One region of the Clostridium sp. JS66 genome, then DNA from elsewhere that is predicted to be linked to it. Evidence: a T-box and tRNA genes for the amino acid it is inferred to sense, from the RefSeq annotation. Region 1 holds a T-box; the other holds one or more tRNA genes.
What was found. A T-box is a leader RNA that pairs with one kind of tRNA and senses whether it is charged. The one in region 1 lies ahead of thrS (threonine--tRNA ligase), so its partner is inferred to be a tRNA-Thr.
Positions count from the first base shown of each region.

Region 2: it has a tRNA-Thr gene. The T-box ahead of thrS (threonine--tRNA ligase) is inferred to sense a tRNA for this amino acid. The anticodon was not compared.

Region 1 is NZ_CP131467.1:5,648,492-5,665,240, reverse strand. It holds gene Q6H37_RS26310 (sodium:alanine symporter family protein) at 1-579, shown strand, start outside; gene dapB (4-hydroxy-tetrahydrodipicolinate reductase) at 736-1,482, opposite strand; gene dapA (4-hydroxy-tetrahydrodipicolinate synthase) at 1,495-2,376, opposite strand; gene Q6H37_RS26295 (aspartate-semialdehyde dehydrogenase) at 2,424-3,419, opposite strand; gene Q6H37_RS26290 (peptide ABC transporter substrate-binding protein) at 3,779-5,482, shown strand; gene Q6H37_RS26285 (small, acid-soluble spore protein, alpha/beta type) at 5,564-5,815, shown strand; gene Q6H37_RS26280 (class I SAM-dependent methyltransferase) at 5,923-6,678, shown strand; gene hslO (Hsp33 family molecular chaperone HslO) at 6,682-7,566, shown strand; tRNA gene Q6H37_RS26270 (tRNA-Val) at 7,662-7,737, shown strand; tRNA gene Q6H37_RS26265 (tRNA-Asp) at 7,743-7,819, shown strand; tRNA gene Q6H37_RS26260 (tRNA-Phe) at 7,825-7,900, shown strand; tRNA gene Q6H37_RS26255 (tRNA-Gly) at 7,916-7,990, shown strand; tRNA gene Q6H37_RS26250 (tRNA-Cys) at 7,995-8,068, shown strand; gene Q6H37_RS26245 (MerR family transcriptional regulator) at 8,205-9,026, shown strand; gene Q6H37_RS26240 (B3/4 domain-containing protein) at 9,120-9,821, shown strand; gene Q6H37_RS26235 (hypothetical protein) at 9,918-10,388, opposite strand; gene Q6H37_RS26230 (DUF6873 family GME fold protein) at 10,369-11,103, opposite strand; gene ytxC (putative sporulation protein YtxC) at 11,241-12,140, shown strand; T-box leader at 12,246-12,516, shown strand; T-box leader at 12,658-12,943, shown strand; gene thrS (threonine--tRNA ligase) at 13,016-14,932, shown strand; ribosomal protein L20 leader region at 14,976-15,087, shown strand; gene infC (translation initiation factor IF-3) at 15,119-15,640, shown strand; gene rpmI (50S ribosomal protein L35) at 15,660-15,857, shown strand; gene rplT (50S ribosomal protein L20) at 15,885-16,244, shown strand; gene Q6H37_RS26200 (RNA methyltransferase) at 16,376-16,749, shown strand, end outside.
Region 2 is NZ_CP131467.1:6,277,532-6,294,280, forward strand. It holds gene Q6H37_RS29220 (DnaD domain protein) at 1-705, shown strand, start outside; gene Q6H37_RS29225 (ATP-binding protein) at 705-1,688, shown strand; tRNA gene Q6H37_RS29230 (tRNA-Thr) at 1,800-1,875, opposite strand; tRNA gene Q6H37_RS29235 (tRNA-Asp) at 1,884-1,960, opposite strand; tRNA gene Q6H37_RS29240 (tRNA-Val) at 1,966-2,041, opposite strand; tRNA gene Q6H37_RS29245 (tRNA-Glu) at 2,047-2,121, opposite strand; tRNA gene Q6H37_RS29250 (tRNA-Thr) at 2,135-2,210, opposite strand; tRNA gene Q6H37_RS29255 (tRNA-Asp) at 2,218-2,294, opposite strand; tRNA gene Q6H37_RS29260 (tRNA-Val) at 2,300-2,375, opposite strand; tRNA gene Q6H37_RS29265 (tRNA-Glu) at 2,381-2,455, opposite strand; gene Q6H37_RS29270 (pyruvate, water dikinase regulatory protein) at 2,627-3,442, opposite strand; gene Q6H37_RS29275 (CoA-binding protein) at 3,468-3,839, opposite strand; gene Q6H37_RS29280 (NAD(P)/FAD-dependent oxidoreductase) at 3,972-5,201, shown strand; gene Q6H37_RS29285 (acyl-[acyl-carrier-protein] thioesterase) at 5,214-5,966, opposite strand; gene Q6H37_RS29290 (adenylosuccinate synthase) at 6,176-7,462, opposite strand; gene Q6H37_RS29295 (DUF3006 domain-containing protein) at 7,756-7,965, opposite strand; gene Q6H37_RS29300 (ATP-binding protein) at 8,007-9,641, opposite strand; gene Q6H37_RS29305 (phosphoenolpyruvate carboxykinase) at 9,949-11,685, opposite strand; tRNA gene Q6H37_RS29310 (tRNA-Thr) at 11,959-12,034, opposite strand; gene hsp18 (heat shock protein Hsp18) at 12,438-12,890, shown strand; gene Q6H37_RS29320 (replicative DNA helicase) at 12,968-14,302, opposite strand; gene lonC (Lon family ATP-dependent protease) at 14,306-16,222, opposite strand; gene rplI (50S ribosomal protein L9) at 16,235-16,678, opposite strand; gene Q6H37_RS29335 (DHH family phosphoesterase) at 16,678-16,749, opposite strand, start outside.

The DNA of each region.
Region 1 (16,749 bases):
GCTATCAGATATGGAATCAATAAAGGATTGTATTCTAATGAAGCTGGACAGGGAACAGCACCTATTGCACATGCTACAGCAAAAACAGATCATCCTGCACGTCAAGGAATGTGGGGAATTGTAGAAGTTTTCATTGTTACTTTTGTTATATGTACAATAACTTCTTTAGCTATTTTAACAACTGGTGTACTTGGATCAGGGCAGTCGCCAAATATTTTAACTAGTGTAGCTTTTGGAAAGGTTTCACCTATTTTTTCTTATGTAGTAAGTATAAGTGTTGTATTATGTGCCTATTCTACATTAATTGGTTTATGTTACTATGGAGAATCTACATTAAACTATATTGGTGGTGCTAAGCTTGGAAAATGCTATAGATACGTATTTTTAGTATTTATTTTCTTGGGTTCTGTAGGTGCGCTAAAAATGGTTTGGTCAATTGGAGAAATTGTAATCGGTTTAGGAGCACTTTCAAACATTATTGCCATTGTTCGTTTAAGTCCTCAGGTATTCAAATTAACTAGAGAATTTTTTGATGATAATGATGAAAATGAAGAAATTGAATATAAATCTGCTGGGTAGTAAAGTGGTTTTATTAAGATAGATTTTTTAAGCTCATTGTAAATATATAATATAAAAAATAAAAGCCATGAAAATAAGTTTAGCTTAATTTCACAGCTTTTATTTTTTATATTATATTTAATGGATTAGAGTTTTTTCATCTAATCTATTAAATATTTATTTTATTACATCATCCATGGAATATAATCCTTTATCTTTTCCAAACATAAATTGACAAGCTTTAAGAGCTCCAATGGCGAATATATCTCTTGACATAGCTGTATGCTTTAATTCTATAATTTCGTCCTTACCGGCAAATATAACCTCGTGATCACCAACTATAGAACCACCTCTAACTGCATGTATTCCTATTTCGTCATGAGTTCTTTTTGATATGCCTTCTCTTCCATAAACAAATTTAGTTTCTTCATGTATAGAATCTTTTATAGTATTACCAAGAAGAATAGCAGTACCACTTGGAGCATCAACCTTTTGATGATGGTGCTTTTCTATTATTTCAATATCAAAATCCTTATAGAGTAATTCGCTTATATTTCTTAATACTTTGTTTATAACATTAATTCCTATGGACATATTAGCTGAACGGAATACAGGTATCTCTTTTGATGCTTTATTTATCTCATCAATTTGTTCCTTGGTATATCCTGTAGTGCAAAGAACGATTCCTATATTTTTTTCTTTGCTATATTTAAGTAGTCCTTCTAAGGCATCTGGTCTTGAAAAATCTAGAATAACGTCAGCATCAACAGTACACTTAGATATGTCTGCAAATACTGGAAAACTAGTTTTTTCGGTGTTTTTATCTATTCCAGCTGCAATAGTTAAATCAGAAGAACTATCTGCTAGTTTTGATATAACTTTGCCCATTTTGCCATTACATCCGCTTAATATAATTTTAACCATGGAAAATCCTCCTTACTTTAAAAGCCCATAATTTTTAAGTTCTTTTTTCAAAACATCTAGATTATTTGGAACCATGTCACAAAGAGGAAGTCTTAAATTTCCAACATTCATTCCCATGATATTCATAGCTGTTTTAACAGGTATTGGGTTTGTTTCTATGAATAATGCATTTGTTAAAGCTAAAGAATCTAATTGTATTTTTAATGCTTCTTTTACTTTACCATTTAAGAATAATTCACACATATCATGTACATCCTTAGGAATTACATTTGCAAGTACAGATATAACACCAATTCCGCCTAAAGCCATTATAGGAATTATTTGATCATCATTTCCAGAATATATGTCAAGTTTATCACCACAAAGAGCTTTTATTTCGGCTATTTGGCTTATATTTCCACTAGCTTCTTTAACAGCAACTATATTATCTAATTCGCATAATATTTTTAATGTTTTTGGAAGTATATTTAATCCTGTTCTTCCAGGTACATTATAAATAATAATAGGGCTTTTAACACTAGTTGCAATAGCTTTAAAGTGCTCAACAAGACCTTTTTGTGTAGTCTTATTGTAGTAAGGCGTTATTACTAAAAGTCCATCTACTCCTATACTTTCTGCCCACTTACTCATATTAATAGATGCGGCAGTATTATTTGATCCTGTACCTGCTATTACTGGTATTCTCTTTTTAACTACATCAACTGTAAATTTAATTGTCTCTTTTCTTTCTTGTTCAGACATAGTAGAAGCTTCACCAGTAGTTCCACAAATTACTATAGCATCTGTACTAGATTTAATATGCCATTCAAGAAGCTCTTCTAACTTCTTAAAATCAACGCCTCCATCCTTAAAAGGAGTAACGATAGCAACAGCTGAACCTTTGAATAAACTCATACAAACACCTCATTTTATTTATATATTATAAATAATTTTGTTTTAAATTATTTATTTCCTTTTACAATGCACTCAGCAATTTGTATTGCGTTAGAAGCTGCACCTTTTCTTATATTATCTGCTACAACCCATAGGTTTAGTCCATTATCTATACTGAAATCTTTTCTTAATCTTCCAACATAAACTTCATCATGACCAGCAGCTTCTACAGGCATTGGATAAACAAGGTTATCTACATCGTCTTTTAATATAATGCCTTCAGCATTTTTATAAAGAGAGAAGATATCCTTTATATCAAATTCTTTATTTAATTCTACATTTATACTTTCACTATGACCATATACAACAGGAACTCTTACTGTTGTAGCTGTTATTTTTAAATTATTATCATGTAATATTTTTTGTGTTTCATCTATCATTTTCATTTCTTCTTTTGTGTATCCATTTTCTAAAAATACATCTATATGTGGTAAAACATTACCTGCTATAGCATAAGGAAATTTTTTAGGTGCAGTGCCTTTATAACCTTCTACTAAATCATTGTAGCCACCCATACCAGCACCAGATACTGCTTGATAAGTAGAATAAATTATTCTCTTTATACCATATTTATCATATAAAGGTTTTAAAGCTACAACTGCTTGGATTGTAGAACAGTTAGGATTAGCTATTATTCCTTTATTCCATTTAATATCTTCAGGATTTACTTCAGGAACTACCAAAGGTACTTCAGGATCCATTCTCCAAGCACTACTATTATCTATAACTGTAGTACCGTATTTTGCAAAAATAGGTGCAAATTCCTTACTTACGCTGCCCCCTGCAGAAAATAAGGCAAAGTCTATTTTTTTATTTTTTATGTTATCTTCTTTTAATTCTTCAACAGTTACATCTTTGTCTTTAAATTTTAATACCTTTCCAGCGGATTTTGCAGATGCGAAAAAGTAAATTTCAGCTACTGGAAAATTCCTTTCAACTAATACTTCTATAAATTTTCTTCCAACCATTCCTGTGCAACCAACTACTGCTACATTATAATTCATTTCTAAATGCCCCCTAAAATTTATTTTACTTAATATTATATAATGAATCTTAATAAAAATATACTCTTTTTTATTAGTAGTAAAGCCTTATACAATTATTATATTATAATTTTTTAATATGTTTATTGCTAAATGTGCTTAAAATTTGCAAAAAATGCTTTATGATATAACAATAGAATTAATTAGCCTTATACTATTTTATAGAATAATAAGTTGTTAATATTTTATATGTACAAAAATAAAATGTACAAATTTCATATGTTTATGTTTTATTAAAGAGAATTTGGTATAAAATTAAGATATGAAAGTATGTTACATAGTTTAATTAAAAAGGATAAGTACGAAGGAGGTACCTTTCTTTGAATATTAAAAGATTATTATCTGTAATTGTTATTTTAACCTTGACTTCAACATCAGTACTAACAGGATGCAGTAAACCAAAAAAAGTTGAAACTGCTACTAAAACAGAAATTGATAAGAGTCAATATTTAAATCTTACTTTAGATAGTGAACCAAAAACTTTAGATCAATCTAAGGCTAAAGATCGCAGCTCGCTTCAAATACTGTCAGAAGTGAATGAAGCACTTACAAGAATAGAAACAGATTCATCAGGAAAGGAAATAGTTAAACCAGCAGGAGCAAAAAGTTGGGATGTGTCAGAGGATAAGTTAAAATGGACATTTCATATTAGGGACAATCAGTGGTCCGATGGGAAAAGTGTTACTGCAAAAGATTATGAATATGGCATAAAGAGAACATTAGATCCTCAAATTCAATCACCTAATGCATTTTTATTATATTCTATAAAAGGCAGCAAAAAATATAATGATGTTAAAACAAACGCAAATAAAAATATGTCATCTGATATTGTAGGGGTAAAGGCATTAGATGCTAAAACTTTAGAAATAGATTTGGAATATCCTTGTGCATATTTTATTAATATAACAAGTTCTATAGTAATGCAGCCTCAAAGGCAGGATATAGTTGAAAAATACAAAGATAAATATGGAAGTGAAAAAGATAAGATGGTATTTTGTGGACCTTTTATTATAAAACAATGGGTTCATAATGATAGAGTTGAACTTTATAAAAATGATAAGTATTGGGATGCCAAAACAGTAAAACTTGAAAAATCAAATTTTAAAATTTTTAAACAAAGTAATACTATATCTAATGAGTTGTTGAATGGGGCTTTAGATGGAGCTCAGATTACAAATATAGAAGCTAAAAACAAAATAAAAAAACAATCAAAATTTGACTTAGTAAAACTATCAGAGCCAACTACTGATTTTGAGTTTTTTAATGAAAAAAATAAGATATTTTCTAATGTTAATGTTAGAAGGGCATTTTCTTTATCCATAGATAGAGAGGAAGTTTCTAAAACTCTATGGAAAGGATTATACATGCCAGCATATGCTTTTGTACCTCCTTCACTTCAAATAGGAAAAGAAGATTTTAGGGAAAAAGCTAACTTTGAGCCGGTAAAAAAATTAAAAGAAGATGGAAATAATCCAAGAGAACTTTTAGAAAAAGGATTAAAGGAACTTGGTATGGATACTGATCCATCAAAAATTACCATAAGATATATACAACCAGGGGTTGATGCAAAACAAAAAGACATAGCAGAGTTCTTTAGAAAAATGTATGAAAAGAATTTAGGAATAAATATAAAGATAGAGTATGCAGATGGAGATAACTTTACAAAGAAAATAGAAAGTGGTGACTATGATTTAGGTTCAATGACTTGGTTTGCAGATTATAATGATCCTATGTCAGAATTTTATTTATGGGTTACAGGTTCAAATATTATTTGTACAAATTGGTCAAATAGCAAATATGATAGTCTAATTATTAATGCAGCAAACTTAAGCCAGGATAAAAATGAAGATAGATTTAACGCGTTCAAGCAAGCTGAAAATATATTATTAGCTGAGGATGCAGTAATAGCACCTACAGTGTATAGAAGTAAAGAATTATACAAATGTAAATATGTTAAAAATATTATGTTTACGTTATTTGGAGCGCCATATGAAATAAAATATGCGTATACTGAAGGAAGATAATTATAGAGGATTAACTTTACTTTAATATGCATAAATAATCCCTTTCGTGTAAAAAATAATAAAAAGAAAGGGGGAAATATTATGGGAAAGACTCCATTGAAAAAGGTTATAAAAGCTAAGCTTAAATCCCACAGAGAATTAAGTATTGAAGAAAAACTTAGAGAAAAAATGAAATATGAAATAGCTCATGAATTAGGATTAGATGATAAAGTTAGTAAATATGGGTGGGGAGCTCTTACTGCTGAGGAAACAGGAAGAATAGGTGGAATAATGACTAAAAGAAAAAAGCAGAATAATCTTCCTACAAACAAAATGATTTCAGAAAGAGAATGAGGTCAATAATATAGCTTTTTATTAAGTTTATATTATTGACTTATACTTTAAAAGTCTATAATATTAATTGGTGATATATTGAATTTTACTTTTGAAAGGAATTGAAAATGAAGTGTTATAAGGATTTTGCACATATTTATGATGAACTCATAAATAAAGATATAGATTATAAAAGTTGGGTACAAACTATATTAAAAAATTATGATGAGCTAAATATGGATAGAAAAGATTATTTGGATCTTGGATGTGGTACAGGAAACATAACTGAACTTATAGCAGCAAAGTTTGTTTCTTCTTGGGCTGTTGACTTATCTTATGATATGCTTACAGAAGCAGAAACAAAGATGAGGAGCAAAGGTATAAAGGTTAAGTTTGTCTGTCAGGATATAACTCAATTAAATTTGAACAAAAAATTTAATCTTATAACCTGTTGTCTTGATTCTACAAACTACATATTGGAAGAAGAAAAGCTAATAGCATATTTTAAAGGAATACATAATCATTTAAAAGATGATGGTATATTTATATTTGATACGAATTCTTATTATAAGCTTACAAAGATACTTGGAAATAATATTTACAATTATGATGATGAAAATGTAACCTATATATGGGAAAACTTTTTAGAAGATGATATTGTGGACATGTATCTTACATTTTTTGTGAAGCAAGGAGAATATTATAGAAGGTTTGATGAAGAACACAGTGAAAGAGCTTATAAACATGAAAGAGTTTGTGAACTTCTAAAGTTATGCGGATTAGAACTTGTAAAAGTTATGGATAACTATGAAGAGAAAATTATAAGCCGTGAAACAGAGAGAATAACTTATATAGTGAAAAAGAGAAATAAGGAGGAAGTTTAGAATATGAAAGATAAATTAGTAAGAGCTGTGGCTAATAACGGTGATATAAGAATAATAGCAGCTACAACTACAGAACTTGTTAATGAGGGGATACAAAAGCATAAATGTGCTCCTACAGCAGCTGCGGCATTAGGAAGAATGCTTACAGCGGGAAGTCTTATGGGTTCTACGTTAAAATCTAAAAATGATGCATTAACTCTTAAAATTTCTGGAGGTGGAGAAGCAAAAGGAGTAGTTGTTACAGCTTATTCAGATGCTAGAGTAAAGGGGTGCATTGGTAATCCATTAGTTGATTTACCTGCTAATAGCAAAGGAAAACTAGATGTAGGTGGAGCTATAGGTAAAAATGGAAGTCTTGTAGTAATAAAGGATATGGGGCTAAGAGAGCCTTATGTTGGTCAGGTGCCTATTTATACAGGTGAAATAGGTGATGATTTAGCTTATTATTTTACTGTTTCAGAGCAAACTCCATCAGCTGTTGGATTAGGGGTGCTTGTAGATACCGATTTGAGTATAAAAGCAGCTGGCGGATTTATAGTACAGATGATGCCAGGAGCAAATGATCTTACTGCAGATTTAGTAACTTATAGATTGCAAGAGATACCATCTATAACAGAAATGATGACTAAAGGAATGAATATAGAAGAAATTCTTAATTATATTTTTGAAGATATGGATTTAAAGATATTAGACAGCATTATACCTTATTATAAATGTGATTGCTCAAAAGAAAAGGTTGAAAAAGCTTTAATAAGCATAGGATTAAAAGATCTAAAAGAAATATATGATGAAGGAAAAGATGAAGAACTTAATTGTAATTTTTGTAATAAATCTTATACATTTAAGCATGACGAAATAGGGGAACTTATAAAATTAGCAAGTAAATAATGGGGAATTTTAAATTCTCCAATTTATTTAATAAAAATAGTTGACAACTTTTGTAGTAAGTTATATAATACTAATTGTCGCAGTTAGTAATACTTGGGCGCATAGCTCAGCTGGGAGAGCATCTGCCTTACAAGCAGAGGGTCACAGGTTCGAGCCCTGTTGTGCCCACCAAGTATGGCCCAGTGGCTCAGCTGGTTAGAGTGCTGGCCTGTCACGCCAGAGGTCGAGGGTTCGATCCCCTTCTGGGTCGCCATGTGTGGCTGGATAGCTCAGTCGGTAGAGCAGAGGACTGAAAATCCTCGTGTCCCTGGTTCGATTCCTGGTCCAGCCACCAATATTAAATTAAAATGCGGGAGTGGCTCAGTGGTAGAGCGTCACCTTGCCAAGGTGAACGTCGCGAGTTCGAATCTCGTCTTCCGCTCCAATATGGCGCTATAGCCAAGTGGTAAGGCAGAGGTCTGCAAAACCTTTACCCCCAGTTCAAATCTGGGTGGCGCCTCCATAAAAGTAGTCTAATCAGTAGTTAGACTACTTTTTTTATATTCATTTTTGTAATTACCATAACTTATATATTGGATTTTGTATGAAGATATCTATATACTATAAAAACTATACTTTTAATATTGGAGATGAATTCAATGAAAGATTTATTTACCGTTGGTGAAATGTCAAAGTTATTTAATATTAATATAAAGACATTAAGGTATTATGATGAAATTAATCTGTTTAAGCCAATATTTATAGATAAGACTAATAGTTATAGATATTATTCAACAGAACAATTTGAACAATTAAACACAATAAAATATTTAAAAGCACTTGGTATGTCGTTAAAGAACATAGATTATCACTTGAAGGAACGAAGCATTGATAACATTATGGATTTATTAAAAAAGCAGAAAAAAATTACGGAAGAAAAAATGAAGGATTTGGAATCTATAAAACAAAAAATTGAGAACAGGATAAACCAAATTAATTATGCTAGTTATAAAGAGAACTTAGATGTAATTCAGGAAATTGAATTCGAAAAAAGAACTATTGTCTTATTAAAGCAAAGGATAAAATCTGATAATGATTTAGAATTGTCAATTAGACAGTTGGAGAATAAGACTAACAAAGATGCTTCTATATTTAATGGAAAAGTAGGAGTGTCAATTTGCATGGATAAATTAAATTATAGAATATTTGATGAATATGATTATATTTTTTTATTTACAGAAGGTGAAAGATATAATAAGAATTTGGTAAAAGTACTATCTCAAGGAGTTTATGTTACTATTCGTTTTTGTGGAACCCATAGGGATTCTCCAATGTACTATGATAAACTTTTAAGATATATTGAAGAAAAAGGGTATACAATTATAGAGAATTCAATAGAAGTAACACTAATTGATTTTGGATTAACCGTTGATAAATCACAATTTGTAACTGAAATTCAAATATTGATAAATAAATATTGACACTCCAGTTACTGGATGGTTTATAATTTTCTGAACAGATAGGTGAAAAAGATAAACTAATAGTAAATTATAGTTTGGAGTAGGTGATTAATTATGAAATTCAGTGTGTCAAAAGATGTTTTTGAGAAGTTAGGTAATATGTGTATTGGTATTGTAGTAGCTAAAGGTATTGATAACAGTGTGGAAAATGCTGAAGTAACTAAACTTCTAAAGAATAGTATAGAATTAAATGAGACAAAATTTGAAGGTAGAAATGTGAAAGAAGTAGAAGAAATAATGCATTATAGAGATGCATTTATGGAATTAGGTATTAATCCAAACAAATTTAAAAGTTCTATTGAAGCAATGATTGCAAGGGTGGCAAAGAAAAAAGGGCTGCCTAATATAAATCCAATTGTTGATATAGGAAATGCAATCTCACTAAAATATCTTGTTCCACTAGGTGCTCATGATATGGATACTGCTGGAGGAGATATTTCTATTAGGTTTTCAAAAAAAGGAGATACTTTTATTCCTTTTGGAGAAACTGAAGCAGAATGTTTAGAAGATGGGGAACTTATTTACTTTGCAGGACACGAAGTAAGAACAAGAAGATGGATATGGAGGCAAAGTGAAAAAGGAAAAATTGTAGGAGAAAGTAAAAATATATTTTTCCCTATAGATGGATTTAAGGGAAAGAATTATGACAATGTAATTAACGCAAGAGATGAACTAGCAGAATTATTAAAAAAGAATTTCAATTGTGAAGTAAAAGTAGGATTAGTGGATATAAACAACACTGAATTTGAATTGTAAATAAGGATTACTTTCTTCCAAGTAAAGCTCGTAAAATGCCATTTAGGCATTTTACCCAGCTGAACTTTATTAACCGTATTTTTAGTATATCTAAAACTAAAATATTAGAGTTTCTTTTTTTGAATCTTCCAATAAGGAAAACCTCTCTAGTTCTATATAATTTGAATCCTTTATATCCTTTAAAATTTTTGATAGATATTCATCTTTAAATTTAAACTGACATTCATATTTAATTTCACTATTTATGGAATAGTCTATATGAGAAGGAGCAATCCCAACTACATATAGTGGAAAAAGATGTTCTATACTTTTATTTATTAGAGCATACTGATATATTGTAGAGTCTACTATTTGACCATTATAAACATTAAAGCAGTGAGCATATTGTCGTTTATATCCATTCACTTCTACATAGAGAATTCCTCTTATAGCAGGAATATCCATTTCAAGCTTTCTACCAAATTGATAAATCAAACTTGATAATATAGGAGCGTTATTTAAAATTTGATATCTGCTTATACAGTATTTACATATAGTGTCCATCATTTTACTTTTCTCTAAGTTCATTTTGATGATCCTCCTTATTAACTATAAAAATACTTCCTCTATCTATTAGCTTTCCGCTGCTTAAATAAATAGGATTTACATCATATTTTTCTAGAAACTTTATTACTTCATCTTCATATAAGTAATTTTTTAAGTTTCCATAAAAAGCCATAGAGTTTTTGTTTAAAAGACCGCAGCAGCCACCTATAAAGCCATAGTTTAATCCTGGCAGTAATATGTCTCCAGGTGGAAGTAAAAGTACGTCTATATTTTCGCTAATTAAAGCTTTAGCTATAGATTTATCACTGGTTATAATAGCTTTATCATTTACAATGGCAGTGGAACATTTAGTATAACCCTGCTTAACATTTATTGTTTTTTTATCTTTTACATAAAGCATAAGATTAGGATCTGTATACTTTAGGTTATGAACGAACAAATTTGGCATATTCACACTGTTTAACAAAATATCATAGGGATATTTTTCTTGAAGATTATTTTGAGAAAAAACCACTTTAAAATTTATAGAAATCAGCTTATCTACAAATTCTTTATTCATATCTTTATGAACCATTATTGTATCCTCAGAAATTATATGTAAAAGGATATCAGGATGTCCACATACTGCTTCATAGAGCAAATTTGATGGCGGACATATCAATATTTCATATCCTAATTTTTTAAGATTACCTTTTTCTTCATCACTTAGTCTAAAATCTACAATAGCATACTTCATTATTCAATGCACCTCTTTTTATAAAGCTATTATATATTATAACTTTATATTTTCGTGATATGTCGATATTTGAAAATAAATTTTTGAATATACATTTGTTTTAAACATATACTATTTCAAAGAAGGGAGTGGAAATAATGTTATTGCTTACTGTTGTATACGATAATGATAAAGAGAAAGTAATAGATGGAATAAACAATATAAAAGAATATTTTAAAAATAAAAATGTAATAATAGGAATTTCGGAAAGTATAGAATCCAATACTCACTTCGTAAAAATATTTTGTAATGAAGAGTTAAATGATAGATTGAGTAATATGTTTAATGTAAATATAGCTAATATGTTGTATGAAATTGTTATAGATGAATTTTATAAAAAGGATATGGAAATGTTTTTATGTGATACGTATTTTTTCCTTAGACATGATGAAATAAAAGAAATAAGAGAAAATAGCATAAAAGTATTAAAGGGGAAAGAGTCAATAATTGATGAAAATTCAATTTATTATATGAATAAGAGGAATGCTATAATTGACAAAATAGTGGAGTGCATAGTTGAAAATAAAGAAATAAATATAAATGGATTTATAACTTTTAGAATGAAAGAGCTAAGAGAAGATTTAGAAGAAATAGTTGATAAGGTTGTAGAAAGATATATGACCGAAAAAGAATATAATGAATTTATAAAATTATTAAAGTACTTTGTGGAAATTCAAGAAAGTAAAATAGAAGAAATAAATATAATTATAAAAAGTGACGGTAAATATTTGATACAGGATAAGGAAGGTAATGATATAGGAAAAAAACTATTTGCTGATTTAGGAGATCTAAAATATAAAGAAAATACAAATATGGATGATATGATCATAAGTATGTTGATAACTAATTCACCGGGAAAAATAATAATTCATTGTGGGGATAATTGTAGAAATTTGGATTTGATAGATACTATAAAAAAGGTTTTTACAGATAGAGTTCAGATGTGTGATACCTGTAAAATATGTGAAAAGATTAAACACAGTCTCAATAAAGTATGAATTGTAATAATATAAAATTAATAAAGAAAGCATAAAAATATTTAAATATTTTTAATTTAAAGTGTTGACAGTTATTATTTTAGATACTATAATGAGGTATATAATTTAAAGACGTTGATAAGGAAGAGTAAATGACAAACTACTCCAAGAGAGAAAAATCCATTGGGTGAGAGATTTTTTGAGTAAGGGTTATTGAAAACCACCTTTGAGTCGAATACTGAAATTATAGTAAGTATATCCGCTGCCTGCGTTAAAGGTGTAGAGATATCAGTAAAGATAAAATATTATAGCTTTAGTAGTTTTTATTAAAGTATAATTTAGATAATTTGATTACTGTTAAAGTTGGGTGGAACCACGAATAGCACTCGTCCCATGTGTTGGGATAGGTGTTTTTTTATTTAAAATTAACATTAATTGGTGATGTGGGTAAAATTTTAATTATATCATGTTTGAAATTAAATTTCAATAAAAAATACAAAAAACTATTGACAACTATTAACTTAAAAGAATATAATATACAAAAACAGTGATAAGGAAGAGTAGATGTGAAGCTGCTTTAAGAGAGAAGGACCCATTGGTTGAAAGGTTCTTTAGGTAAGAGGCATTGAAAACCACCTTTGAGTTGAATACTGAAATTATAGTAAGTATATCCGTTTCCTGCGTTAAGGGGTTTAGAGATAACAGTAGATATGCAGTAGAAAAATTTTATTTTCTTTATTGTATAGCTTTAATAATCCTTGCCTAAATAAGGCTTAGATGCTGTTGAAGTTGGGTGGAACCGCGAAATAACACTCGTCCCATATTTATTTATGAGACGAGTGTTTTTATATTGTAAATAATTATAATTTAAATAAAAAGATTAGGAGGAAATTATTATGGTAAAGATTACTTTAAAAGATGGAAGTTTAATTGAGGTAGAAAAAGGAACAAAAGTAGCTGATGTAGCTGCTAAATTGAGCACATCCCTAGCAAAAAAGGCGCTAGGAGCTAAGATAGATGGTGAAAGAGCAGAATTAATGGCAGAAGTTAATAATGATTGCAAACTTGAAATATTAACTTTTGATGATGAAGATGGAAAATGGATATTAAGACATACAGGTTCACATATACTTGCTCAAGCGGTAAAGAAAGTATATCCAGAAGTTAAATTAGCTATAGGACCAGCAATAGATACAGGATTTTATTATGATTTTGATGCAGAATTTTCTTTTACTCCAGAAATGCTTGAAAAAATAGAAGTAGAAATGAACAAAATAATTAAAGAAAATTTAAAACTTGAAAGATTTGAGCTTCCAAGAGAAGAAGCTATAAAACTTATGCAAGAAAAGAAAGAATGTTACAAAGTTGAATTAATAAAAGACTTACCAGAAGATGCAGTAATATCTTTCTACAAACAAGGAGATTTCGTAGACTTATGCGCAGGTCCTCACGTACCATCAACAGGAAAGGTTAAAGCTGTAAAATTACTTTCCATCGCAGGTGCTTATTGGAAAGGCGACGAGAAGAACAAAATGCTTCAGAGAATTTACGGAACTGCTTTTGAGAAAAAAGCTGATCTTGATGCATATTTAAATATGTTAGAAGAAGCAAAGAAAAGAGATCACAGAAAATTAGGTAAAGAATTAGACTTATTCAGTATGCATGAGGAAGGACCAGGATTCCCATTCTTCCACCCTAAGGGAATGATAATAAGAAACACTCTTCAAAACTTCTGGAGAGAGATGCATTCAGCAGCTGATTATGATGAAATAATGACTCCTGTAATTTTAAATGAAAAATTATGGAGACAATCAGGACACTGGGATCATTATAAAGAAAATATGTACTTTACTAAAATAGATAATGAAGATTATGCTATAAAACCAATGAACTGTCCAGGATCAATACTTGTTTACAAAAATACAATACACTCATACAGAGAATTACCTTTAAGATATGCTGAAATGGGTCTAGCACATAGACACGAAAAGTCTGGTTCATTACATGGTCTTATGAGAGTTAGATGTTTTACACAAGATGATGCTCATCTGTTCTTAGCAAAGGATAATATTACAGATGAAATCGTAAATGTTATAAAATTAATAGATGACTTCTATAAAGTATTTGGATTTGAATATTTTGTAGAACTTTCAACAAGACCAGAAGATTCTATGGGAAGTGATGAAGATTGGGAAGCTGCTACTAATGGTTTGAGAAAAGCGTTAGATACTATAGGTCTTAAATATAAAGTTAATGAAGGAGACGGAGCATTCTATGGTCCTAAGATAGACTTCCACTTAAGAGATTGCATAGGAAGAACTTGGCAGTGTGGAACTGTACAGCTTGACTTCCAGATGCCAGAAAGATTTGACTTAACTTATATAGGTGCTGACGGAGAAAAACACAGACCAGTTATGGTTCACAGAGTTGTATTTGGTTCTATAGAAAGATTTATAGGAATATTAATAGAGCACTATGCAGGAGCATTCCCAGCTTGGCTTGCACCAGTACAAGTTAAAATAATGAATATTACAGATGATCAAATTGATTATGTAAATAAAGTTGCTCAAGAATTAAAGAAGAATAAATTAAGAGTAGAAGTAGATTTAAGAAATGAAAAAATTGGATACAAGATAAGAGAAGCTCAACTTCAAAAAGTTCCTTACATGCTTGTATTAGGTGATAAAGAGATGAAAGAAAATACAGTAGCTGTAAGAAGCAGAAAGCTTGGAGATTTAGGAGCTATGGCTTTAGATCAATTTGTAGAAAAGATCAAAGGTGAAATTGACAGAAAAGAAAGTTCAGTAGATTAATATAAAAATGTTGACAAACTAAAAATAGTATAGTAAAATACTCTTTGTTAAGAAGAAACAGCCGTTTCTCACCTTACAGCAAAGCTAGTGAGGTTACTACAGTTTTTGTTAGAATTGTATTTTCAGGACGGCTTAAGCCGTCCTTTTTTATATGTTATAAAACATAAGCATAAAACCACCTGGGAGGTGAAAATTATTAATAAAGATTTTCTTATGAATGAGGAAATAAAAAACAAAGAATTAAGGGTTATTGGAGATGATGGTTCTCAGCTTGGAGTTATATCATCAAGAGATGCACTTAAAATGGCTGAAGAAAAAGAACTAGATTTAGTTATGATATCTCCAAATGCTAATCCACCAGTTTGCAAAATAATGGATTTTGGAAAGTTTGTTTATGAGCAAGCTAAAAAAGATAAAGATGCTAAGAAAAAGCAAAAAGTTGTAACTCTTAAAGAAGTTAGACTTAGTCCTACTATAGAAGAACATGATGTTTCTATCAAAGCAAATAATGGACGAAAGTTCTTAGTTGCAGGTGATAAAGTAAAAGTCACTGTTAGATTTAGAGGTAGAGAAGCAGATTATTCTTTTACAGGTAGAAAAATATTAGATGCTTTTTATTCTAGGCTTGAAGATGTTTGTATAATAGAAAAACATGCTAAGCAAGAAGGAAGAAACATGATAATGATTTTAGCACCTAAGAAAGCATAATTGAGAGGAGGAATTTATTATGCCAAAAATGAAAACTAAAAGAAGTGCAGCAAAGAGATTTAAAGTTACAGGAACAGGTAAGCTTAAAAGAGCTAAAGCTTTCAAGAGCCATATATTAACAAAGAAAAGTACAAAAACTAAGAGAAATCTTAGAAAAGCAGGATATGTTTCAGTAACTCAAGAAAAAACAATGAAACAATTAATGCCTTATGTATAATAGATGGTTCGAAGGAGGGTTTTTTAAATGGCAAGAGTAAAAAGAGCGGTAAATGCTCGTAAATATCATAAAAAAATATTAAAGCTTGCAAAAGGCTACTATGGTGGTAAAAGCAAGTTATTTAAAACTGCTAATGAAACAGTTATAAGAGCATTAAGAAATGCTTATGTAGGAAGAAAGTTAAAGAAAAGAGATTTCAGAAAGCTTTGGATAGCTAGAATAAATGCTGCTACAAGAATAAGTGGACTTTCATATTCAAGATTTATGAATGGAATGAAGCTTGCAGGCATCAACATCAATAGAAAGATGCTTTCAGAAATAGCTATAAATGATCCAAAGTCATTTGCTGAATTAGTTGAGATAGCTAAGAAACAAATAAACGCTTAATTTAATATTTACATAAAAAATACAGCTAAATGCTGTATTTTTTTAAGTTACATAGAAAGTATATTGATATAAAAATTAATTAAGTGCAAATATACATGCTTGGATTTATAATTTTGTAAAGGTTGAGTGTTATGGAAGTAATTATAAGTAAAGATAATTCATTAATAAAGGAAATAAAAAAGCTGAAAGAAAAAAAGTATAGGACTAAGAATAATCAGTTCCTAATTGAAGGTTTTAGATTTGTTGAGGAAGCTTTAAAATCAGAATTTCAAGTGCCAATGATTTTTGTAAGTGAGAGTCATAAAAGTAGATTTCAAAGTTTTGATATCGAAAGTAAACTTCAAAAGAGTACTAAGATTTACTGGGTTTCAGAACAAGTATTAAAGCTTTTAAGTGATACAGAAACTCCACAAGGTATAACTGCAGTAGTGGATAATAAAGAATTAAATGTGGAAAACAAAGAAGGATTTTATGTACTTGTGGATAAAGTTCAGGATCCAGGGAA
Region 2 (16,749 bases), 630 kb from region 1:
GAATTTATTAATTTATCTGATTCTCCTGAGGAAAATCCAGAAAACATAAATTTACTGGAGGAATTAAATAAAAATTCCACAAAGGATATGCTTCAAGATATAGAAAAACTCCTTGGAAGACCTCTATCCTCAAAGGAAATGACCATGTACATAGGATGGCTAAAAGATTTTAATTTTTCTCCTGAAATTATACTTTTACTTATTCAATATTGTGCATCAAAGGGAAAAACAGATTGTAGATATATTGAAAAAATTGCTCTAGCTTGGTTTGATTCAAAAATTAAAAACATAGATGACGCCCAAGCCTTTATAAAAAAGCATGAAGACAAGTGGATTAATATAAGAAAAATATTGAACTACTTAGGGATAAAGGATGCAGAAATTATGAAGCCACAAGAAGATATGTTAAACAAGTGGATTAGCACTTATAAGTTTCCTATTGATGTTATATATAAAGCCTGTGAAATATGCTTTCAGCGTATAAATAAGACAGACTTTAAATATATTGATGGTATACTTACAAGTTGGAACAAAGATAATATTAAAACTGTAGATGATGTAAACAAAAAAAACACTAAAAGAATTTACCATAAAAATAATCCAACTTATAAAAATAATTCTTCTAATAGTACATTTAATAATTTCGAACAAAGGAACTATGATTTTGAGGATTTAGAAAAAAAACTGCTAGGATGGGATAAATAATGGTTAAAGGATATCAAAGCAACATAATTAAGGTATATGAAAATATACGTAAATTTGAAGAAAAATCTCTCAATAAAAGAAGAGAAGAAATTCAAAATAAAATTCCTCAAATTATAGATATAGAGCGTGAAATAGGAAAACTATGTGTTAGGCTTTCAATAACTATACTTAACAATTCAGAAAATAAAGAGAATGAATTAAAGCAATTAAAAGAAAAAATTACTGATCTTAGGATAAAAAAATCTGAAATGTTAGTAAGTAATAACTATCCTTTAGACTACTTAGACATGCATTACATGTGCAATAAATGTAAGGATACTGGATTTATTGGAACTGAAAAATGCAGCTGCTATAAGCACAAACTTGTAGAACTGTACTATGAAAACTCTGAATTAAAAACTATACTTGAAAAAAATAATTTTAGCAATTTTAATTTTGAACTTTATTCACCTCATAAAAGTGATGATGTACGTAAAAGCCCTAGAAAAAACCTTGAAGATATAGTTTCAAAATCCTGGAGTTTCATAGAAAGCTTTTCTTCTGCCAATGAAAATTTGCTGTTTTTGGGTAACTCGGGCACTGGAAAGAGTTTCTTATCCTATTGTATTGCTAAAGAACTTTTAGATAGAGGCCATTTAGTAGTATATAGAACTGCTGAAACATTAATTCATGACTTAAAGCAGATTAGGTTTAACAATTCTGATGAACTTGAAGATTTGCTTATAAATTGTGATCTTCTTATAATTGATGATTTAGGTTCTGAACAAATTACTGATTTTTCTAAAACAGAGTTATTTAATCTTCTAAATATAAAATTGCTTAAAAATCGCAAAATGCTAATTTCCACAAACTGTGGTTTAGAAGAACTATTAAAAAATTATTCAGAAAGAATTTCGTCAAGACTTTTAGGAGAATTCACACTATGCAAATTTTATGGTGATGATATAAGAATAGGTCAAAATATTAAAAATAGAAAATATTAATTTTAAAATATCTTTTGCTTTAATGGCAAAAGATATTTTTTATTATTGCTTTAATATATTAAAGTTATTATAACAAAAAAAACATTGAATATCATACGACATTCAATGTTTTGGTGCTGGCAGAAGGCTTCGAACCCTCGACCTACTGATTACAAGTCAGTTGCTCTACCAACTGAGCTATGCCAGCAAACTATATGGCGACCTAGAAGGGACTCGAACCCTCGACCTTCGGCGTGACAGGCCGACACTCTAACCAACTGAGCCACTAGGCCATATATGGTGGGCACAACAGGGCTCGAACCTGTGACCCTCTGCTTGTAAGGCAGATGCTCTCCCAGCTGAGCTATGCGCCCATATATGGTGACCCCTACGGGATTCGAACCCATGTTACCACCGTGAAAGGGTGGTGTCTTAACCGCTTGACCAAGGGGCCTTATTAAATTTTTTGGTGCTGGCAGAAGGCTTCGAACCCTCGACCTACTGATTACAAGTCAGTTGCTCTACCAACTGAGCTATGCCAGCGAATATATGGCGACCTAGAAGGGACTCGAACCCTCGACCTTCGGCGTGACAGGCCGACACTCTAACCAACTGAGCCACTAGGCCATATATGGTGGGCACAACAGGGCTCGAACCTGTGACCCTCTGCTTGTAAGGCAGATGCTCTCCCAGCTGAGCTATGCGCCCATATATGGTGACCCCTAGGAGACTCGAACTCCTGTTACCACCGTGAAAGGGTGGTGTCTTAACCGCTTGACCAAGGGGCCTTATTCATATTTTTATCAGTCATTCGCTATTACTTAGCGACCCGACATAGACTATAATACAAGATTTTCACGAAAGTGTCAACATATTTTTTAAAACTTTTTTTATTTTTTTTATATTTTTGTTAAAATCCCTTATATATCAACACTTTAAGTCATTTTAATTTTTTAATACTAATAATCTTTTGAACCAATATGTCCTATATGCTCCATAATTATAAGTGCAGTATCTTCTATTGCTCTCTTTGTAACATCTATTATTTTACAATTAAATCTACTCATAAGTTTATCTGCAAATTCTAATTCTTGAAGCACTCTTTCTGCATTAGCATACTGTATTTCCCTTGAAGCTGAAGAAAACTTATCTAATCTATGTTTTCGAATTTCAATAAGCTGCATAGGATCTATAGTAAGACCTATTATTTTCCTTCTATCTACTTCGAATAATTCTTCTGGTATAGGTACTTCTGGCATCAATGGAACATTTAAAGCCTTTATTCCTTTATTAGCTAAATACATACATAAAGGAGTTTTTGAAGTTCTAGAAAGCCCTATTAAAATTACATCAGCATGTTTTATACCTGCATTATCTTTACTATCGTCATATTGCATGGCAAATTCCATAGCCCTTATTTTTTTATAATACTCAGAATCCATTTCCCAAATAGCTCCAGGTCTATAATTAGGTATTTTGTTTAATATCATTGATGCCATACTTATACAAGGGCCCAATACATTGGTTATATGTATACCTTCTTCTATACACCTTTGTACAAGAAACTCCCTAACATCTACTAAAACTATAGTAGATATTATCATAATATTTTTTTTGTCTTCTAAATTATTTATAAACTCATTTACATGCTCAAAGCTTTTTATATAAGGTACCCTTTTAACCTTTACATCTTCAGAAAATAAACTTGAAGTTGCTTTTGCAACTTGCTCAGCTGTCTCTCCTATAGAATCAGACACCGCATATATTGTCAACATAAATTAATTTTCCCCCTTTTAACACTTATAAATTTCCAAGTTCCACAAGTGCACATCCCTCTATAGCTATAATACCTTTATTTTTACATAAACTCAATATGTCAGTACTACCAGCTCCAGGTTGTATTAATATTTTTTTAATATTTAAACTTTCTGCATCTTGTACTATTCTTAATCCAGCTACAGGATTTATACATAAATCTATTACATCTATGTCAAAAGGTACTTCGCCAAGAGACTTGTAAACCTTACCTGTAGTATCCCTAGGATTAACACCTTCCACATTAAACCCCGCATTCTTTAATTGATTCAATATTTTAAAGGCATACTTCTCCTCCTTTAACACATCACCTACTACCACCCAATTTTTATAATTTAATAATTCATGAGCTATCATAATTTTTTTCTCCTTTCATCAATTTATAATAATATTATATACAAAATAATCTTAAATATAAAAAATTCTATTTTAAAATATTATATTTAAGGTAAAATAGTATATAGTATCTTTTAAGGGGAGTTGTTAAAATTGTTTCATGAAATACTAGTAATTGGCGGTGGGGCTTCTGGGATTATGGCTTCTATTGCCTTAAAAGACATGGGAAAAGACATAGGACTAATAGAAGGTTCTAATAGAATAGGTTCTAAAATATTAACTACGGGAAATGGCAGATGTAATATAGCTAACAAAAACATTAATTATTCAAGGTACCATAGTAAAAATCCGGAATTTTACAACCATGTTTTAAATAAATTCACAGTAGATGATACCATAAATTTCTTTTACTCCTTAGGTCTTCCACTTACTGAATTAGATGATGGTAAACTTTATCCATTGTCTCTTCAAGCATCTTCAGTTCTTGATATATTGCGAATGGCATTAGACGATCGTAGTGTTCCTATTTATCTAAATCAAAAAGTAAATACCATAAAAAAGTTGTCCTCAGGTTTTAAAGTACTTTTACAATCTGGTGACACTTATGAATGTAAAAAACTTATTTTATGTTGTGGTGGAAAATCTGCCCCTAATACGGGTTCTGATGGCTCTGGCTTTGAATTAGCCCAAAGATTGCACCATAACATAATTACTCCTGTTCCATCGCTTGTACAGCTTAAATTAAAGTATAATCACCTAAAAGCTTTATCAGGAGTAAAATTTAATAGTTTTGCGGAAATATATGTAGATGACGCTCCTAAGAGAAAAGAATTTGGAGAAATATTATTTACCGACTACGGAATATCTGGTCCCCCTATTCTTCAAATAAGTGGTATTGCTTCACGTGCACTAGCTAAAGGGAAAGAAGTAAGGCTTACTATAGATATGATGCCAAACTTGAATAAAGAAGCCTTAATAGAATTTTTAGAAAACCATTGGGCATTATTTAGCTACAGAAGTATATTAGATTCGTTTATAGGCCTAATAAACAAAAAAATTATTCCTACTCTTTTGAAAGAAGCATCCATAACTAATATACATAAACCTTGCTGCGAACTTACATGGAAAGAGAAAGACAAAATATTTTTTCTTCTGAAAAATTGGGACTTTGTGGTATATGATACCAATTCATTTAAAAACTCTCAGGTAACCTCTGGAGGCATAAATACAGAAGAAGTAAATTCAAAAACTTTAGAATCTAAAATAGTTAGCAACTTATTTTTTGCTGGTGAAATACTAGATGTTGATGGAGATTGTGGCGGTTTTAATCTTCAATGGTGTTGGAGTTCAGGTTTTATAGCTGCTAAAAGTGCTGCTGAGTAAAAAATCAGCAGCTTATTTTTCATTTTCCCAAAGTGTTTCTATTAAAGCTAATTCCTTATCTTCTTCATCTACTATTCTATGCAAGCATACAAAACCTTCTTCTTTTTTATCTATTTGGGTTAATACTTTTATCATATCACCATAAGTTGTTTCTTTTTCATAAGCTATGATTACATCCACAATGTAACAGTTAGTAACTATATCTAAAGGTACTGTTTCAACTGCCCAATCTACATACTTTACATTGTTTACATGCCTATTTGTATCTATATCACTATATCTTACACTAAATATTTTTTCGTTATCTACCCTTTCTTGTTTTCGAATTTTCTTTACAGTTAAAGGTTTATTATCCTCTTTAGTAAGTCCAAAAGCCTCATACATATCCTCTGTTACTGTCATAGCCTTTCTTCTTTCTGTATTTATTAAAAACCATATAGAATTAGCATCAGCTATAACATTTCCCCTTGAATCAAATACTTGAAAACTTCTATAGGCATAAAACTTTCTAAAAGATTCAGGAATAGTTTTAACTTTTACTTTTTCCCTGTATAAAGGATACCTATAAATATGTATATTCCATTTATACAGTACCCAAGCAACCTTTTTACTCTTCATGTAATCTAAACCTATACCAATATCTTCAGATTGCATAGTACAAACATCTTCTAAATAGTTCATAAGACTTGTTAATAATAATTTCTTATTACAATCTATTTCGTAATATTGAATTTCATATTGTTTTTCTGTCTCTACTTTTTTCATTTCACATTCCTCCTTTGAGTTGCAACATGGAATAGTCAATCCTACCAGCTTCTCCTAGTAACCTACTTATTAAAGATCATTTACCATTTAACCTTTCTTTACAATAAGCTGCATTTTAATCTAATAACATTATATCGTAAATTATAAAAAAACCCTATGCAAAGCATAAGGTTTTTCATAATGTTCATTATTTACTTAATTTTTACTAATTATATATCTGTTACATTTATAGTCTGATCTCTTCTTGGTCCTACTGAAACTATAGATATTTTTGTTCCTGTAAATTCCTCTATTTTTTTGAGGTATTTTTTTGCATTTTCAGGAATCTCATTGTAACTTCTTGCATTTTCTATACCTTTATCCCAACCATCAAATTCCTCATATACAGGTTCACATCTAGCTAAATCCTCTAAACTTGCTGGGAAATAATCTATAACTTTTCCATCAAGCTTGTAGCCTACACACATTTTAACTTTTTCAAGGCCAGCTATAGTGTCTATTTTAGTTACAGCAAAGCTTGTAAGACCTGAAACTCTAGCACTAGTTTTAAGTATTACAAGATCAAGCCATCCACATCTTCTAGCTCTTCCTGTAGTTACACCATATTCATGACCGTTCTCTCTTATCCAATCTCCAGTTTCATCAAATAACTCTGTTGGAAATGGACCTTTACCAACTCTTGTTGTATAAGCTTTAGCTATACCTACTGCACTATTTATTAAAGTAGGTCCAATACCAGCTCCAATACATACTCCTCCAGCAATTGTATTTGATGATGTAACATATGGATATGTTCCATAGTCTATATCAAGTAATGTACCTTGAGCCCCTTCAAATAATACCTTTTTTCCAGCTTTAATATTATCATATACTATTACTGATGTGTCCTTTACAAAAGCTCTCATCTTTTCAGCATATCCTAAATATTCAGCACATATATCATCAAAACTTAATGCTTCTCCATTAAAAACCTTTGTTATTATATCATTTTTCATTTCAACATTTTCTTTTAATTTTTCTATAAAGACTTCCTTATGCATAAGGTCACTTACCCTTATTCCACTTCTCTCCATTTTATCTGTGTAACAAGGACCTATTCCTTTTCCTGTAGTTCCAATATCCTTTTTACCTCTGCACTTTTCCTTTATTCCATCTAAAACTCTATGATATGGCATTATAAGTTGTGTTCTGTCACTTATTATTAAGTTTTCTGGAGTGACATTAACCCCAACACCTTTCAAATAATCTATTTCTTCAAATAATGCTTTAGGATCAAGTACAACACCATTTCCTATTACATTTAATTTATCCTTATAAAGTATACCTGAAGGTATTAAATGAAGTTTATATTGTTTATCACCAACCTCTACAGTATGACCTGCATTGTTTCCTCCTTGAAATCTTACTACCACATTTGCATCTTCAGCAAGGTAATCTGTCATCTTACCTTTTCCTTCGTCTCCCCATTGAGCTCCTAAAACAATAAATGCTGACATAAAAGTTTCCTCCTCTTTTAATTAAGCTAAACATTATTTAACTAATACTCAGCTTTACTATATAAATGTATTTATGACAATTAAAAATAAGATTACTGATTTTCTAAGGCTAATCCTACTATCTTATGGTATCAAAAGTATAAGTTTCAGTCAACAACAAATACGAATATTTTAACTTTAAAACTTAATAAAATTCGTTCTAACTTTTCTAATTTATCAATTATATTCTTCCAAAACATATTTAACTTTACATTATAAAAAAATTAGAAGGGAATGAAATCCCTTCTAATTTTCTACTTCCATAAATCTTCTGTCAAGCTTTCTATGTTACTTTTTCTTTTTTCTGTTTCAACATAATTTACTGTTATTACATCTTCTATATTTATTACATATCCTTCTTCAGCTTCTTTAGGAATTTTGTTTTTCTCTATATTTATCATTTTCATATTTTCTAGCTCTACTACTGCAAATTCCCCTTCAAATCTGTCAATAATTCCTGTCATATAAAACACCTCATTTTTAATAATATTGTTATCTTTAAGCACTATAATAGATATAAAAATAATGCTTCCCTATCTATATTATTTTGCCTATTTACAATATTTAAATCACTTTCATCTTTTTTAACTATTTTATACACGGTTTGCAGCAATTCTTCTACATTAAAAGGTTTTGATATATATTCATCCATACCTAACCCTAAAAAGTGTTCTTTATCTCCTTTTAGTGCATAAGCTGTAAGAGCTATAATTGGTATATGTTTATCATTACCTTCCTCAGATTTTCTTATAAATTTAGTTGCCTGAACACCATCCATTATAGGCATCTGTATATCCATAAGAATTAAATCATACTGTTTTGTTTTTAATACATTTAATGCTTCTTGTCCATTATTTGTAATATCACATATATGCCCATATTTTTTAAATAAATTATACATTACAATTTGACTAGCTTTATCATCCTCTACAATTAAAATATTTAACTTTTTATTTATTCTTTTAACTTTATCTTTTCTATCATCTATATTTATAATTGTAGACTTTCCACACTTTTGTAAAAATAAATTAAATGAAAATAAAGTTCCAACATCTTTTCTACTTTTTACTTCTATTTTTCCATTCATTAATTCTACTAGCCCTTTGCATATACAAAGTCCCAATCCTGTACCAGTAGGTTTTTTAGTATAAGTTTTATTTTCTATTTGGCTGAAGCTTGTAAACAATTTACCAATATCTTTTTTGTCTATACCTATTCCTGTGTCTTTTACATGAAACTTAAGATTTACTTTTTTATCAATAGTTTCTCCCTTTTGAATTATAAGTGACACTGTTCCATACTTAGTAAACTTTATCGCATTATCTATGAGATTATCTAGTATTTGTTTTAATTTTATAGGATCACCTATTAATATTTCTGGAATTGCATCATCTATTTTAGATTTGAATTCTAATTTGTTATCTAAAGCCTTCATAGTGCTTATTCTTACAATTTCATTATATAATTCCTTAAAATTAAATTCTACACTTTCAACTTTCATCTTTCCTGAATTTATCTTAGAAAAATCCAATATACTATTTACTATATCTAAAAGCTTTAATGCACTAGATTTTACTAACTTTAAATTTTCCTTTTGTTCTAATGTTAAATCTGTCATTATAGTTAAATCCGTCATACCTATTATTCCATTAATAGAAGTTCTAATTTCATGACTTATATTTGCCAAAAATATTCCTTCGTTTATGCTATTACTTTCTATAATCTTTTTTTCATCCTTCAGCTTATTTATACTTAAGTTGTAACTGGTAACATCTTGTATAAATATAATCTTTTTAGCTATTTCAATATCTTTTATATAATTAACTGTAACCTCTAAATATTTAGTATAATCTTCTGTTATAATCTCATATTCACATTTTTTTTCTACATCGTTTTCATCTGATTTTAATAAGTTTTGGTTGACTTTATCCATTATCCTTTGTAAATGATATTCTAAATCTAGATCATGAAATATATTTAGTGCTTTACTATTTAGTTCGATAATTTTATCATTTTCATCTAATAATATTACACCGCAGGGAAGACTTTCATATATTTTCATATACATACTCTGACTAAAATTATAATTTGTCTTTGAATCCAAAACTATTACATCCCCCTTTTTTGGTTCATTTAACAATTTAATTACCTCCTTATAATTTATCCAATATAAAGTACTTCCTCAATTTTTGAAGCTTAACCTGAATGACTTTATTTATAATATTACTTCAAAATATATGTATTTAATATTTTGAAATTAAAATTTGAAATTAAAATAATGTGATAGCAAACTAAAAATGATTTACTTTTAACTAGTTTTTACAATATTGATTTGTTTTTTTGAACTGATAAGCTATTAACCCTATTGTTTTTAATTATAATACAGTTAGAAAAAAATTCAACACATTTTCATATATTAATGTGCTGAATTTACATATGTTTAACCTTTATAAACTTTTAATTTGCTCTAATAATTTAACAGCAGCCTTTTTAGGCCCTTCTTTTTCTTTACCATTTACACCCAAACACGTTCTTAATTGACCAACTTTTATTCCTGTTTGAAAAAATTTATTAAAGTATTCATAAATAAGTTTATCTGTATCTTCTACTTTTTGTGCTGGTCCAAATGGATTTGCAAAATAAGTCTCTACAAGCCCTCTCTCTGTGGTAGTTCCCTTTGCCATTCTTCTTCCTGATCTAAATACATCTATGGCTGTATCAATATTTGTAAAAAACTCCAACTCTTCGCCTTCTTCATAATTATTAGCATAAAGTAGTAAGTCTATAGGGTATCCTTTTGTAATTTCATTGTAACTTGCCACAGGAATAACAAGTCTTGCATTTATCTTATCTGGATTCATAAATATACTTCTATCAATTTCTTTAAATGCATATCCTGCATCTAAATCATCTAATCTTACAAATGCACCTATCTCCGTGCCAAATCCTAAAGGTTTCTCATTTTCATTTAATTTAATTACACCCATATCATCGAAAATTATGGTCATATCACTTATATAGTTATCACTTAGTTCTCTAAACGCCTCTAAACTTTCTGATTTTCCAGCTCCACTATCTCCCATTATGACAACATTAGCTTCTTTATTGTTTTTAGTTATTATATTAACCATAGCTCCATGTATTGGCAAATACCCTCTTTTTATCATTATTAAATTATGAAGAGTTAATGTCATTTTTTTCATATACCCGAAATAATCTATGCTTTCCATATAATTTATATATCCAAGCATTATGTCATTTTCTTTATCATCATAAAATATTGTTTGCATATCTTCATTATTATCTCTAACACCAAATACATATACTATATCAGGCTTTTTCCCTCTATACTCATCTTCTTTAGCTAATTCAAAAAGATTACAAAGTGTTACTCCATGAGCCATAAAGTCTCTATGAAAATATATATATGCTAACAACTCTCCTACTTTTGCAGGATAACAAAACCAATGATCTACATTTATAGAACAATTTTTTAATGGATTTTCATAACACTCTGTAAACATACCATCTCTCTTATTCTTTTTAGGATATGTTATAAATGGAGGATCAACTATTATAGATTCTATAAACGGTATTTTATTTAAGCATTCATAACCACTTGGATAAGGCCATTTTATATCATTTAAAATAAGTCCAGCATTTCCACCAGCCGGAAGTTGTCTATACACCTTAGGCTTTTCTCCTATAACATTTTCTTCTACTTTTCTATAAGTATTTAAAATAAGCTTTGAAAACTCATTATTTGCATCTATAAAACTTACACTTTGAAGACCTTCACCTACTTTGTTATTTTGAACTATAGTATATCTTTCTATTTTTCTCCAGAAACCATATAGTCCTTCTATAAAAGATATAAACTTATCTTTATCTCCTAAAAATTTATCATACTTCTCACTAAACTTTTTTATCTCCTCAGCATCTAAAACCATAAGTAGCTTTAATACATTTGTAATATCTTTGGATATTTCTTTTACATCATTACTATTTATAGAACTTTTAATATATTTATATATATTACTTTCCTTACTTTTTATTTTGGACATATAGGATTCTAAAACAGTTTTAAACCCCTTGCTTCCCAATAATTTTTCTGCAGTGTTACAATATTTTGCTGTAAAATTAACCATAGCTTTGCCATTACTTAAAGAAAATTCTTTTTGCATAAAAACACATCCCCTTATTTTGAAATTCACCTTTGCACTTTCCTTCATTATTAAGTGATATTTATAATTATATCACATATTTATGAAATTTTTATACACATGTGCTTTCATTTTGCATCAAGTAATCCTTTTTACATGATTAAATATAAAAGCCCCTAACTTATATTATTCACAGCTAGGGACTTTTATTGTTATAAAAAATATTAACTTATATATAACTTTATACTACTTAATCTTCTTTTATGCGTTTATTAGATATTATTCTTAATTTGTTGGTGCTCCTAACAGGATTCGAACCTGCGGCCTACTGATTACGAATCAGTTGCTCTACCAGCTGAGCCATAGGAGCATCTTTATTTATTGCACATTTATAATTTTAATACACTTTGTAAATATAATCAACTATTCTCATAATTAATTTAATTTTACAATATATCCCGAATGGCAAAAATACTATAACCTTTTATAAATCAATCTTATTTACTTTATAGTATTTAAATATAATATTAAAGGTCAAAAATCATAAAATTTTTTTGACCTTTAATAAAATTTCATCATATTTTTTAATATTATGTTATTTTTAACTTATAATTACTACTTAAACAATTTAAATTAATATTCATTACAATATCTATCAAAACCGTTTAAATACTAACCTTTCTTACTTTGACTTTCTTTGACCTTTGTATTATTATATAAGCATAAACACAATATATAAATAAAAATAATAACAAATTAAGGAGGTTTTTATTATGTTTGATATGATTCCTTTTAGAAGAAACAATTCCATAAATAAAAGAGGTGACGATATTTTCGATAGCTTTTTAAACAATTTCTTTGGCGATGATATGTTCTATCCATCAAATATTTCTACATTCGGAAATGGCTTCAAAGTAGATTTAAAAGAAGATGAAAATAACTACATGATAGAAGCTGACTTACCTGGTATAAAAAAAGAAAATATAGATATTAATCTTAACAACAACTATTTAACTATATCAGCAAAACGCCAAGACGATGTAGAAGATAAAAATGGAAATTATGTAAGACGCGAAAGAAGATATGGAGAATTTAAGAGAAGCTTTTATATAGATAATGTAGATGAAACCACTATTGATGCATCTTTTAGTGATGGTGTATTAAAAGTTATTCTTCCAAAAAAAGAAAAAACTAAAGAATCTCAAAGAAGAATAGATATTCATTAAAATTTTTACAGTATAAAAATTCAATGCTGTATTTAAATTTAAAAAATGAGGCTCGCTGTAAAAAGCTAGCCTCATTTTTATTGTTGGTGTATAACATCCAAATTACCAAACTTACTGAATTGTCCAAGCCAGGCAAGTTTAACAGTACCTGTAGGACCATTTCTTTGCTTTGCAATGATACATTCACCCACATTTTTCTCTTCTGTTTCTTTATTGTAATATTCATCTCTATATAAAAACATAACCACGTCAGCATCTTGTTCTATAGAACCTGACTCTCTAAGGTCTGATAACATAGGTCTATGATCTGTTCTTGCTTCTGGTGCACGAGATAACTGCGATAGTGCAACAACTGGACATTGCATTTCCTTTGCCAGTGCTTTAATAGATCTAGATATCTCTGATACTTCCTGCTGCCTACTTTCTGATCCTTTACTTCCTGACATTAACTGAAGGTAGTCAACCATTATTATATCTATTCCATGCTCTATCTTCAATCTCCTGCACTTAGATCGCATTTCCATTACTGAAATACCTGCAGTATCATCTATATATATTTTAGCTCCACCAAGTGGTCCTGATGCTCTAGCAATATTTTCCCAGTCCTTGTCATCCAAGTTACCTGTTCTTAACTTAAGCATATCTACATGAGCTTCAGAACATAAAAGCTTATATGCTAACTGTTCCTTAGACATTTCTAAAGAAAATATAGCTACACTTTTTCCTTCTCTTAAAGCCGCATTTTCTGCTATATTTAAAGCAAATGTAGTTTTTCCCATAGATGGTCTTGCTGCAATTAGCACCATATCACCTTTTTGAAATCCTGATGTTTTAGCATCAAGTTCTCTAAATCCTGAAGGTACTCCTGTGGTTTGACCTTTATTATTAAAAAGCCTTTCTATTTCTATAAATCCTCTTTCCAAAACAGTACTCATTGGTTCAAAATCAGAAGTATTAGTATTGTTAGAAATATCAAATATTTGTTTTTCTGCTAAATCAATAACCCCTAATACATCATCTTGGCTATTATAGCTTTCTTCTATTACTTTTGTAGAGGATCTAATAAGTTTTCTTAATACTGATTTATCTTTTACTATTTTTATATAGGATTGTATATTTGCTGTAGAAACTACTGAACCGCTTAATTCACTTATATAAGTTATTCCTCCTGCAGCATCTAGTTTATCATTAGATTTTAAATTTTCTGTAAGAGTTATTATATCAACAGCTACATCTTTTTGATTCAAATCTAATATAGCATTAAATATAACTTTATGTGCATCCTTATAAAAGTCCTCAGTTTTTAAAACTTCCATAGCCTCAGCTATGGAAGTTTTATCTACAAGCATTGAACCTATTACACTTTGCTCTGCCTCTATATTATGAGGCATACTTCTAAGAGGTGCATCCATTCGTTATCTCTCCTTAGAATTACTTTCAAAAACTATTTTCATTAATTCTTCTATATTTTTTACTGCCTTTATTTCTATATCTTCAAGCTCTGTTGGCGCTTCTTTTATATTATCTTCAGGCATAATTACAAGCTTTATACCTTTTCTTCTTGCACCATAAATTTTTTCGAATATACCCCCAACAGGCTTTACTTTACCTCTTAAAGATATTTCTCCAGTTATAGCTACATCTTGCCTTAATGGCTTATTTAAAAGTGCACTTATAATACATATTGTAATAGCTGCTCCAGCAGAAGGTCCATCTATTTTACCTCCTCCTATAACATTTACATGTATATCATAGTCACTTAAATCCTTATCTGCTATTTTTCTTATTACAGAGGCTGCATTAAATACAGAATCTTTTGCCATACTTCCAGCAGTATCATTAAATCTTACTGAACCTTTGCCTTTTTCTTTTGCTTCAAAAACAGCTGTTTCTATCTCCAATGTAGATCCAATATATCCACTAACACCTAACCCGTATATATGTCCAATTTCATATTTTACTTCATTTTTAACATCCTCAAAAGGTACCAATCTACTTATGCTTATAATCTCATTTAAATCCTCATTTGTTATTAAAACTTTTGAATTCAAATCAGTTCCTTTTTGATTGTATAAAACATATCCATATGCATCTGCAAGTATATTAACAGCTTTTCTGCCTTCTATTGTATATCTACTTATAGTTTCTGCTACGCCTTCTTCTAAATTAATATCAATTTTGCTTGCTGCATTTTCAACTATTTTCTTTATATCACTTGAGCTTAAAGGTTCAAAATAAACTTCTGTACATCTTGATCTCAACGCTGGATTTATTTCATTAGGCTCCCTAGTTGTAGCTCCTATTAATATAAAATCTGCTGGTGCTCCATTTTCAAAAAGATATTTTATATATTTAGGAGTACTTTCATCATCTGGATCATAATATGAAGATGAAAATTCTACTCTTTTATCCTCTAATACTTTTAATAATTTATTTTGGAGCATTTCATCTAATTCTCCAATTTCATCAATAAAAAGTATTCCTCCATGAGCTTCTGTAACAAGTCCAGGTTTTGGTTCTGGAGTACCAGTTTCTGCTAAGTCCCTTTTTGTACCTTGGTATATGGGATCATGCACTGAACCTAATAATGGATTTGTTATTTCCCTTGGATCCCATCTTAAAGTAGTACCATCAACTTCCACAAACTTAGCACTTTCTTCAAAAGGAGTATACTGCAATTTTTTAACTTCTTCTAATGCTAATCTTGCAGCCGTAGTTTTTCCAACCCCTGGTGGACCATATAGTATAATATGCTGTGGATATGGTGATGCTAACTTTGATAATATAGATTTTATAGCTCTTTCCTGTCCTACAATCTCAGAAAAGCATCCTGGTCTTAAAATGCTCTGAATATTTTTACTTAACTTATTAGAATCTAAAACTTCAAGTTGAGCATATTTTTTAAGTGTCTTCGCATTTTCTGGTCCTTTTTGCTTTTTTATAATTCCTAATCTTACTTCATCTAAATACTTATCTTGCTTTTCTATAAGATTTTTTTCTACTTCTTGCTCTATTTTGCTTTTTACATATTTTGTTGCCAAAGCTTCTGAAATCCAAACATTTGTATCTTCTAAAACCTTACATGCATTTGATTCAGTAGGCACAGTTTGTAATCCCTTACCATCACTTACTATCATGTTTAAAGCGTACAACCTCTTTAGCATGTCTTTACTTTTTACATAGCTTTGTAATTTATATTTTACTGTCCTGGATCTTATAGTACCTTCATCCAATACCTTATTTAATATCTCATACAATACATTTATTTGGGTTTCAATTGATATATTGTCAATAAATTCATCTTCTATATCATTCACAAATTGTGATTTCACAGGTTCTCCCCCTTATTTTTCTGCTATAATAACTTTTATTTTAGTTGAAATTTCAGGATATAGTTTTACCTCTACATCGTAAGTTCCAACTTGTTTTATGTTATCTACTACGATTTTTTTCTTATCAACTTTTAAATTATATTTTTTATTTAATTCATCAGCTATATCCTTTCCTGTTATTGATCCAAATAACTTTCCATTTTCACCTGTTTTAACTGAAAGATTTATTTCCTTTCCTTTTAAGCTTTCAGCTATCTTTTGAGCTGCTTCTATTTCTGCAAGTTTTTGTCTTCTTTCAGCTTCCTTTTTGTTATTTAATATATGAACATTAGTACCTGTTGCTTCTTCTGCAAGTCCTTTTGGTAGTAAATAATTTCTTGCATATCCATCAGAAGCATTTACTATATCTCCCTTCTTTCCTACTGATTTTACGTCTTTTAAAAGTATAACCTTCATTATTCTTCACCTTCCATAATGTATTTGCCAATGGCATCTTTAAGTTTTTTTAAAGCTTCATCTAATGTGAC